DNA from 2 places in the Microbacterium sp. MMO-56 genome. Region 1 is predicted to be linked to the other one. Evidence: predicted binding sites of a transcription regulator. Region 1 holds the regulator's gene; the other holds the start of a gene.
What was found. The regulator LexA, encoded in region 1, represses DNA repair genes until DNA is damaged. The targets are predictions, from matches to a motif close to TCGAACANNTGTTCGA.
Positions count from the first base shown of each region.

Region 2: a site for LexA is predicted at 2,356-2,371, ahead of ruvA (Holliday junction branch migration protein RuvA). Genes of this name have one in related genera too.

Region 1 is NZ_JBBCVW010000012.1:35,779-39,968, forward strand. Features, by position in the region: gene WFI00_RS11490 (histidinol-phosphate transaminase) at 1-550, opposite strand, end outside; gene WFI00_RS11495 (LysM peptidoglycan-binding domain-containing protein) at 600-974, opposite strand; gene lexA (transcriptional repressor LexA) at 1,265-1,927, shown strand; gene WFI00_RS11505 (hypothetical protein) at 1,974-2,987, shown strand; gene WFI00_RS11510 (S9 family peptidase) at 2,987-4,190, shown strand, end outside.
Region 2 is NZ_JBBCVW010000016.1:79,489-83,678, forward strand. Features, by position in the region: gene secD (protein translocase subunit SecD) at 1-98, opposite strand, end outside; gene WFI00_RS13905 (preprotein translocase subunit YajC) at 143-574, opposite strand; gene ruvB (Holliday junction branch migration DNA helicase RuvB) at 667-1,707, opposite strand; gene ruvA (Holliday junction branch migration protein RuvA) at 1,700-2,335, opposite strand; gene ruvC (crossover junction endodeoxyribonuclease RuvC) at 2,834-3,400, opposite strand; gene WFI00_RS13925 (YebC/PmpR family DNA-binding transcriptional regulator) at 3,469-4,190, opposite strand, start outside.

The sequences.
Region 1 (4,190 bases):
CGTCGTACACGGCCTCCACCACGTCGAGGGAGAGCGGCGTCCCGGTCGGATTGTTCGGCGAGCACAGGAACACGATGTCGGGCGCCGCATCCTCGATCTGGCGACGCGCATCGTCGACGTCGAGCGTGTAGTCGACGCCTCGGGTGCCCGCGACGTAGGTCGCGCCCGTGGCCCGCGTCAGCAGCGGGTACATCGAGTAGGTCGGAGCGAAGCCGAAGGCCGTGCGGCCCGGCCCGCCGAACGCCTGCAGCAGGTGCTGCAGCACCTCGTTGGACCCGTTGGCCGCCCAGATCTGGTCGGGGGTCAGTCCGTGGCCGAGGTAGTCCGCGAAGCCCTCGCGCAGCAGCGTGAACTCCCGGTCCGGATAGCGGTTGACCTCACGCACCGCCCGCGCGATCGCGTCGACGATGTCGTCCGCGACCTCGTCGGGTACGGGATGGGTGTTCTCGTTGACGTTGAGCGCCACCGGCAGAGGCGCCTGCGGTGCGCCGTAGGGCGTCAGGCCGCGCAGATCCGGTCGTAGGGGCAGGTCATCCACACTCGCACTCACAGCCCCATCGTAGAGCGGCCCGCGCGGGGACGCCCTGCTCGTCACCGGATCAGTCGGCGGACGAGTACTGCAGCGGAAGGGCGAGGCGCTCCCCCGCGGCCACGGCGCCGGACGGCAGCGCGTTCAGCCGGATGATCTCATCGACCACGTCCCGGGGATCGGCGTCCGGCGCGATGTCGCCGGCGATGGACCAGAGCGTGTCGCCGGGCATCACCGTGATGTGCGAGAACGTGCCCGCGGGCGCCCCGCCTTCGCCGGATGCCAGGGCTCCCCCGCTGGACACGATCGCGATGCTGAGCGCGATCACGGCGGGGAGGGACGCGAGGGCCGCGATCACGCGACGTCCACGGGCGGTGAGGCGCAGTCGCGTCGCGGGGATGCGCGCGCTCACGACCGGGGTGCCGGAGATGTCGATGGTGGTCATGGTCCCTCCTCAGGGCGAGGCCTCGGATGTCGGGATCTTCGCATCCGGCCCTCGGGCCGGAGGGCCGGGTGCGAAGTTCTCTTCCGAAGCTATCTTCGATAATGTGTGCTGTCAACCGGCATCCGTGTCGGAGAAGAATCGAACGCGACACGCGGATGCCTGCCGGTCGAATCGGCCGAGGCCGGATACGGTTTCGATACAGAGACCCCATCACCGACCTCCGACATTCGAAGAAGAGCGCTGGTCGCCGGGTGGATCGGGACGGACAGGACGATCAGAAGGAGTGCGCCATGGAACGACCGCAGACGCGTCGGCGGAAGAACCTCAGCGAGAAGCAGCTGGCGATCCTCGACATCATCCAGCAGTCGATCGCGCGCCACGGGTACCCGCCGAGCATGCGTGAGATCGGCGACGCCGTGGGCCTGAAGTCGCTCTCGAGCGTCACGCATCAGCTCAATCAGCTCGAGCTGAGCGGGTACCTGCGCCGCGACGCCGGGAAGACGCGCGCGATGGAGGTGCTGATCGACCTCCCCGGAGCGTCCACGGAGAACCCCGCCGACCTCGCCCCCGCCGTCGGCGACGCAGCCCTCGTCCCCCTGGTGGGCAGGATCGCGGCCGGCGTGCCGATCACGGCCGACCAGCAGGTCGAGGAGATCTTCCCGCTGCCGCGCCAGCTCGTCGGCAAGGGCGACCTGTTCATGCTCAAGGTGAGCGGCGAATCGATGATCGACGCCGCGATCTGCGACGGCGACTGGGTGGTCGTACGCTCGCAGCCCACGGCCGACAACGGGGACATCGTCGCGGCGATGCTCGAGGGCGAGGCGACGGTGAAGACCTTCCGCCAGCGCGACGGGCACACGTGGCTCCTGCCGCGCAACTCCGCCTTCGAGCCCATCCTCGGAGACGACGCCGTCGTGCTCGGCAAGGTCGTCGCCGTTCTGCGGGCGGTCTGACGCCGGGTCCGTCCCCGCATCGCCCCGCATCCGCCACAATGACGGGGTGAGCGCACATATCTCCACCGACGGCCGCGCGTGGCGTGCGTGGCTCTCCGCGACCTGCATCGTCGTGGCGGCGATCCTCGTGCCCGTCGCGATCGTCGCCGCGTGGGCGCGGGTGCAGCTCGTGGACGAGGACGCGTTCGTCGCGACGCTCTCGCCCCTCGCCGGCGACGCGGACGTGCAGGCGATGGTGGTCGACGAGACGATGGATGCCCTCACGGCGCAGGTGGACTTCGGCGCGATGGCCTCGAGCGTCGTCGACGGCGTCGCCGCGCTGGGGCTGCCCGCGAGAGCGGTCGCGGCGCTGCGACTGCTCGAGGAGCCCGCCGCCGAGGGGCTGAGGAGTGCCGCCGAGCGCGCGGTCACGCGGGCCGTCGGCTCGGAGGCGTTCACGGACGTCTGGGCGACGGCCACGCGCGCCGCGCACCGGGGTCTGGTCACCGCGGCCACCTCCGACGGGCGCGGACTCGTCGTGCGGACGGACGACGGCGTCGGCATCCAGCTGGGCGCCGTCGTGGCGCAGATCAGGCAGAGCCTCGCGGCCCGGGATGCCGCCGTCGCAGACCTCATCCCCGCCGTGGACCGCGTCGTGATCCTCGGCGACGGCGAGACTCTCGCGCTCCTGCGCGGCGGGTACGCCCTCGCCGTGTCGGTCGGCCTGTGGCTTCCGGTGCTCGCCGCGGCTCTCCTCGCGGCGGGCGTCCTCATCGCGCGGCGGCGCACGACCGCGCTGCTCGGCTCGGGCGTCGCACTGCTGGTCGGCGCCGGGGCGGTGTGCGTCGGCGTCGCCGTGGGCGGCTCGCTGGTGGGATCGGTCGCGGCCGACGCCGGCGTGTCCGCGCCCGGCCTCGACGCCGTCTACGTCCAGCTCACGGACGCGATGGTGCGGACAGCCGTCGTGACGGCCGCCCTCGGCGCCGTGCTCGCACCGGTGGTGTGGTCCCGCAGCCGGTGGCGCGTCCCCGCGGTGCTGCGCGCGCGACGCCCTGCGTCCGCGGCGGATAGCGTGGGGTGATGGTCTCCGCGCTCCCCTTCGGTTCCTGGCCCTCCCCCCTCACGGCGCAGTGGGCCTCGGCCGCTGCGCCGCGGTACGAGGGGGCCGCGTTCGTCGGCGACGAGGTCTGGTGGGGCGAGTCGCTCCCGGAGGAGGGCGGGCGCACGGCGGTGCGCCGACGCGATGCGGCGGGCACGGTCGAGACACTCCTTCCCGCGCCGTGGAGCGCGCGCTCCCGTGTGCACGAGTACGGCGGGGGCGCCTGGACGGTCACCGGCACCGGCACCCTGCTGTTCGTCGAGAAGACCGACCAGCGCGTCTGGGCACTCGATCCGGGTGAGGCGCCGCGCGCGCTGACGCCCGTCGATCCCGCGGCACGCTACGGCGGCCTGCGATGGCAGCACGGCACGCTCCTCGCGGTCCTGGAACGCGAGACCGGCGCGGTTCCGCACCGCGCGATCGTGCGCGTCTCGCTCGACGAGACCGATCCGTCGGTGACCGAGCTCGTCTCGGGAAGCGACTTCGTCGCACAGCCGGAGCTGTCCCCCGACGGGTCTCGCCTCGCGTGGGTCGCCTGGGATCACCCGCACATGCCGTGGGACCGCACCGAGGTGCGCGTCGGACGCATCGAGTCCGGTCGTGTCGCGTCGTGGCGCGCCGTGACCTCGGGCGAGACCGCGGCGCTCCAGCCGGCGTGGCGCACCGACGACGAGCTCGTCTGCATCGACGAGCCCACCGGCCGCTGGAACCTGTGGGCCGTCGACCTCGCGACCACCCGCACCGACACCGACACCGACACCGACGATGCCCCGCGGGATGTCGCGCGGCGTCCTCTGGCGCCCGCCGACGCCGACACGGGCGGAGGCCTCTGGGTGCTGGGCCTGCGCTGGTACGCGCTGCTCTCGGAGGGGCGGATCGGCGCGATCCGCACCGACGGGGCGGACCGCCTCGTGATCGTGCAGCCAGACGGGACGTCCCGGGACGTCGAGATCCCCGCGACGGCGCGCCTCGGGGTCGAGGATGCCCGCTCCGACGGATTCCTCGTCTCGGGCTCCGGTCGCACGGGGACGGGGATCTGGCTGGTCTCCGCGGACGGCGGGGTGACACGCGTCGCCGGCGAGGACACGGCGGAGGCGGCGTGGATGCCCGTGGGCGTGCCGGCGACCTTCGCGGGCCCGCATGGCGAGGTGCACGCGTTCGACTTCGCCCCGACGAACCCGGACG
Region 2 (4,190 bases), on a different contig from region 1:
AACACGCCGAGCGCGTTGATGCCGAACAGGACCACGACGATCGCGAGCAGTCCGGTCAGTGCGCGCCAGGCATGGCGCACAGGGGTGGGAGAGGCCACGGATGGTCAGCTTTCTCGATGTGCCGCGCGTCGCGCGGACGGACTCAGGCCTGGGACTTCTTGTCGGGCTTGGGGTCGGTCGCGGCGGCGCGCTCGCGCGCCTGGTCGTCGCTGATCGAGGTGATCTCGCCGTCCGCGACATCGGCGATGTACTCGGCCTTCTCCGCCTCGGCGTCGATGAACTCATCCTCGGTCACGGTGTCGGTGTCCTCGTCGACGACACGGAGGATCGCCTGGCTGTGGACCTCGACCTCCATGCCCGGGGCGAGCTCGACGCGCGCCGACTTGGACAGGTCATCGCCGTCGTACTCGACGAGCGTGCCGTACAGACCGCCCTGCAGCAGCACCTTCACGCCGGGGAGCATCGCCCGCGACTTGGCCTCCTGCTCGGCCTTCATCTTCTGCGCGCGACGACGGGAGCTCCAGAACATGAAGACGAGGAGCGCCGCCATGGCGACGAGCAGAAGGATGTCCATGAGTGAGACCTTTCGGGTGCACGCCGATCGGCAGAGGAAGAGTCGGCTGAAGGAAGTCGGCAGAAGCCTTCAGCGATTATAGGTCATGGAATCTAGAGGTCTTCGAGAGGGAGGGCCTCGACCGGGGGCGCGACACGCAGGTGCGCGTACGCCTCGGGGGTGGCGATCCGCCCGCGGGGCGTACGACCGAGGAAGCCGATGCGCACCAGGTACGGCTCGACGACCGACTCGATGGTCTCCCCCTCTTCTCCCACCGTGACCGCGAGGGTGCTCAGGCCGACGGGACCGCCGCGGAACCGCCGTACGACGGCATCCAGCACGGCCCGGTCGAGACGGTCGAGACCGATCGCGTCGACGTCGTACAGCTCGAGCGCCTGGGCGACGTCCGCCTCGGTCGCCGCCTGACCGGGCCCCGCTCCGTGCACGATGACGTAGTCGCGCACGCGTCGCAGCAGGCGGTTCGCGATGCGCGGCGTGCCGCGTGAGCGGCGCGCGATCTCGTCGCGCGCGCGGGGCGGCACCTCGACGCCGAGGACCGTCGCCGACCGCGCGATGACGCGTTCGAGCTCGGCGGGCTCGTAGTACTCCAGATGCGCCGTGAAGCCGAACCGGTCGCGCAGCGGATTGGGCAGCAGGCCCGAGCGCGTCGTGGCCCCCACCAGCGTGAAGGGCGCGAGATCGAGCGGGATGCTGGTCGCACCGGCGCCCTTGCCGACCATGATGTCGATGCGGAAGTCCTCCATCGCGAGGTACAGCATCTCTTCGGCGGAGCGGGCCATCCGGTGGATCTCGTCGATGAAGAGCACCTCCCCGGGCTGGAGGCTCGACAGCAGGGCGGCGAGATCGCCGGCGTGCTGGATCGCGGGGCCCGACGACAGCCGCAGCGGCCGCCCGCTCTCGTGGGCGACGATCATCGCGAGCGTCGTCTTGCCGAGGCCCGGCGGCCCGGACAGCAGGATGTGGTCGGCGGGACGCTGCTGGATGCGGGCGGCATCCAGCAGCAGCTGGAGCTGCCCGCGCACCTTCTGCTGGCCGACGAACTCGGCGAGCGAGACCGGTCGGAGCGCCCCTTCGACGGCGAGCTCGGAGTCGTCCTCCGCGATGCCGGGGTCGCGGATCGCGTCGTCAGACATCGGCGCGCTCCGTCCGGCTCGGGCCGAGGTGCGCGAGGGCGAGCTTCAGGAGAGCGGGGACGGAGGCGGCCTCCGCTCCGGCGACGGTGCCGCCGACGTCGCGGACGGTCTCGACGCTCACGCGCTCGTTCCAGCCCAGGGCGACCAAGGCCGCCACGACCTGTTCGGCGATGCCCGGGGACGACGTCGCCGCGCCTCTCGCCCCGGAGACACCCGCCCCCGCCGGCGCGACGTGCAGCTTGCCGGCGAGCTGGACCACGATGAGCTTCGCCGTCTTCGGGCCGATGCCCGACACGCGCCGGAACGGCGCGTCGTCCTCGGCGGACACCGCCGCGGCGATCTGGTCGACGGACAGGGCGGACAGCACCCCGAGCGCCGACTTCGGTCCGACGCCCGACACGCTGAGGAGCAGGATGAAGGTGTCCAGCTCGTCGCGTTCGGCGAATCCGTAGAGCGAGAGCGCGTCCTCCCGCACCACCAGATTGGTGTGCAGCAGCGCCTCGTCGCCCAGGCGCAGCCCCCGAGCCAGCTGGGAGGTCACCGCGACGGAGAAGCCCACGCCGCCGACCTCCACGATCGCCGACTCGGCGTCCACATGCAGCACGCGGCCCCGCAGCGAAGAGATCATCCCCCCACCCTACGAGCCGTTCGCAGTTTTGTTCGACCGACACGCGTGGCGCGTGCGCAGGGTCATCCCGCCGCCCGCCCGAGGTCATTCCCCACAGGTTCGGGGTCGCCAAGGGTCGCCCCGCTCCACGTTCGGGGTCTCATCTGGTCGCCATCCCGCCCCTGAGGCGACCAGAAGCGACCCCAAACCCGCAGAACCAACCGGGGTGGGCCCCAGCTCACCCGGGCGCCATCCCCCCCACGAGTTCGGGGTCGCCAATGGTCGCCCGAGGCCATCCCCCACAGGTTCGGGGTCGCCAAGGGTCGCCCCGTCACGGGTTTGGGGGGGGGGGGGGGGGGGGGGGGGCCCCGCGGCGCGGCCCGCCCCCGCCCCCGGCCCCCCACCCCCCCCCCGCCCCCCCCCCCCCCCACCCCAAACCCGCAGAGCACAGCCGGGCAAGGCCACGGCACATGAAGGCACAACCCCGCACGAGCGCGCGCCCGTCTCACGGGAAGGGGCTCAGCGGCGCGCGGCCCGCTCCGCGTCCGCCCAGGCGCGCTGCGCGGGGGTCAGCGACCCGGAGCCCGTCGACACCGACGGGCCACCCCGCCGCCAGGCGTGGCAAAGCGCGATCGCCAGAGCGTCCGCGGCATCCGCCGGCTGCGGGAGGGCGTCGAGGCGCAGCACGCGCGCGACCATCGTCTGCACCTGCAGCTTGTCGGCGGATCCGTATCCCGTGATCGCGGCTTTGACCTCCGAGGGCGTGTGAGTCGCGGCGGGCAGCCCGTGCTCCGCGGCGAGCAGCAGCGCGACCCCGCTGGCCTGCGCCGTTCCCATCACGGTGGAGCGGTTCTGCTGAGCGAACACGCGCTCGACCGCGACGACATCCGGCCGGTGCTCCGCCATCACGGCTCGAAGACCCGCAGCGATCACGGCCAGACGATCACCGATGGGCAGGTCGGCCACGGAGCGGACGACCCCCACGTGCACGAGCGACGCGGACCGGTCGGCACGCACGTCCACGACACCGACGCCGCAGCGGGTGAGGCCGGGGTCGATTCCCAGAACACGAAGAGCGGATGCCACTCCCCCACGCTATGCGGCGCGGGAGGGCATCCGCTCTCGAAACGCGGGCGGGCGTCCAGCCCGCCCGGTCACTCGTCGTTCTCGAGCTCGGCCTGGACGTCGGCGGAGAGATCGAAGTTGCTGAAGACGTTCTGCACGTCGTCGCTGTCCTCGAGCGCGTCGATGAGCCGGAAAACCTTGCGCGCGGTCTCCGCATCGATCTCGACCTTGAGGTTCGGCACGAACTCGACGTCCGCCGACTCGTACTCGATCCCGGCGTCCTGCAGCGCGCTGCGGACCGTGACGAGGTCGGATGCCTCGGTGATGACCTCGAAACCCTGGGCGTGCGGCTCGATCTCCTCGGCCCCGGCCTCGAGGGCCGCCATCATGACGTCGTCCTCGGTCGTCCCCTCCTCGGAGACGACGATGACGCCCTTGCGGGTGAAGTTGTAGGCGACCGACCCGGGGTCGGCCAGTGTCCCGCCGTTGCGGGTGAGTGCGGTGCGCACCTCGGCGGCCGCGCGGTTCTTGTTGTCGGTCAGACACTCGATCATCAGCGCGACGCCGTTGGGGCCGTATCCCTCGTACATGATCGACGAGTACTCCACGGCTTCGCCGCCGATACCCGCTCCGCGCTTGATGGCGCGATCGATGTTGTCCTTCGGGACCGAGGTCTTCTTCGCCTTCAGAACCGCATCGAACAGCGTCGGGTTCCCCGAGAGGTCGGCGCCGCCCAGCTTCGCTGCGACTTCGATGTTCTTGATGAGCTTGGCCCACGACCTGGCACGGCGGGAGTCGATGACCGCCTTCT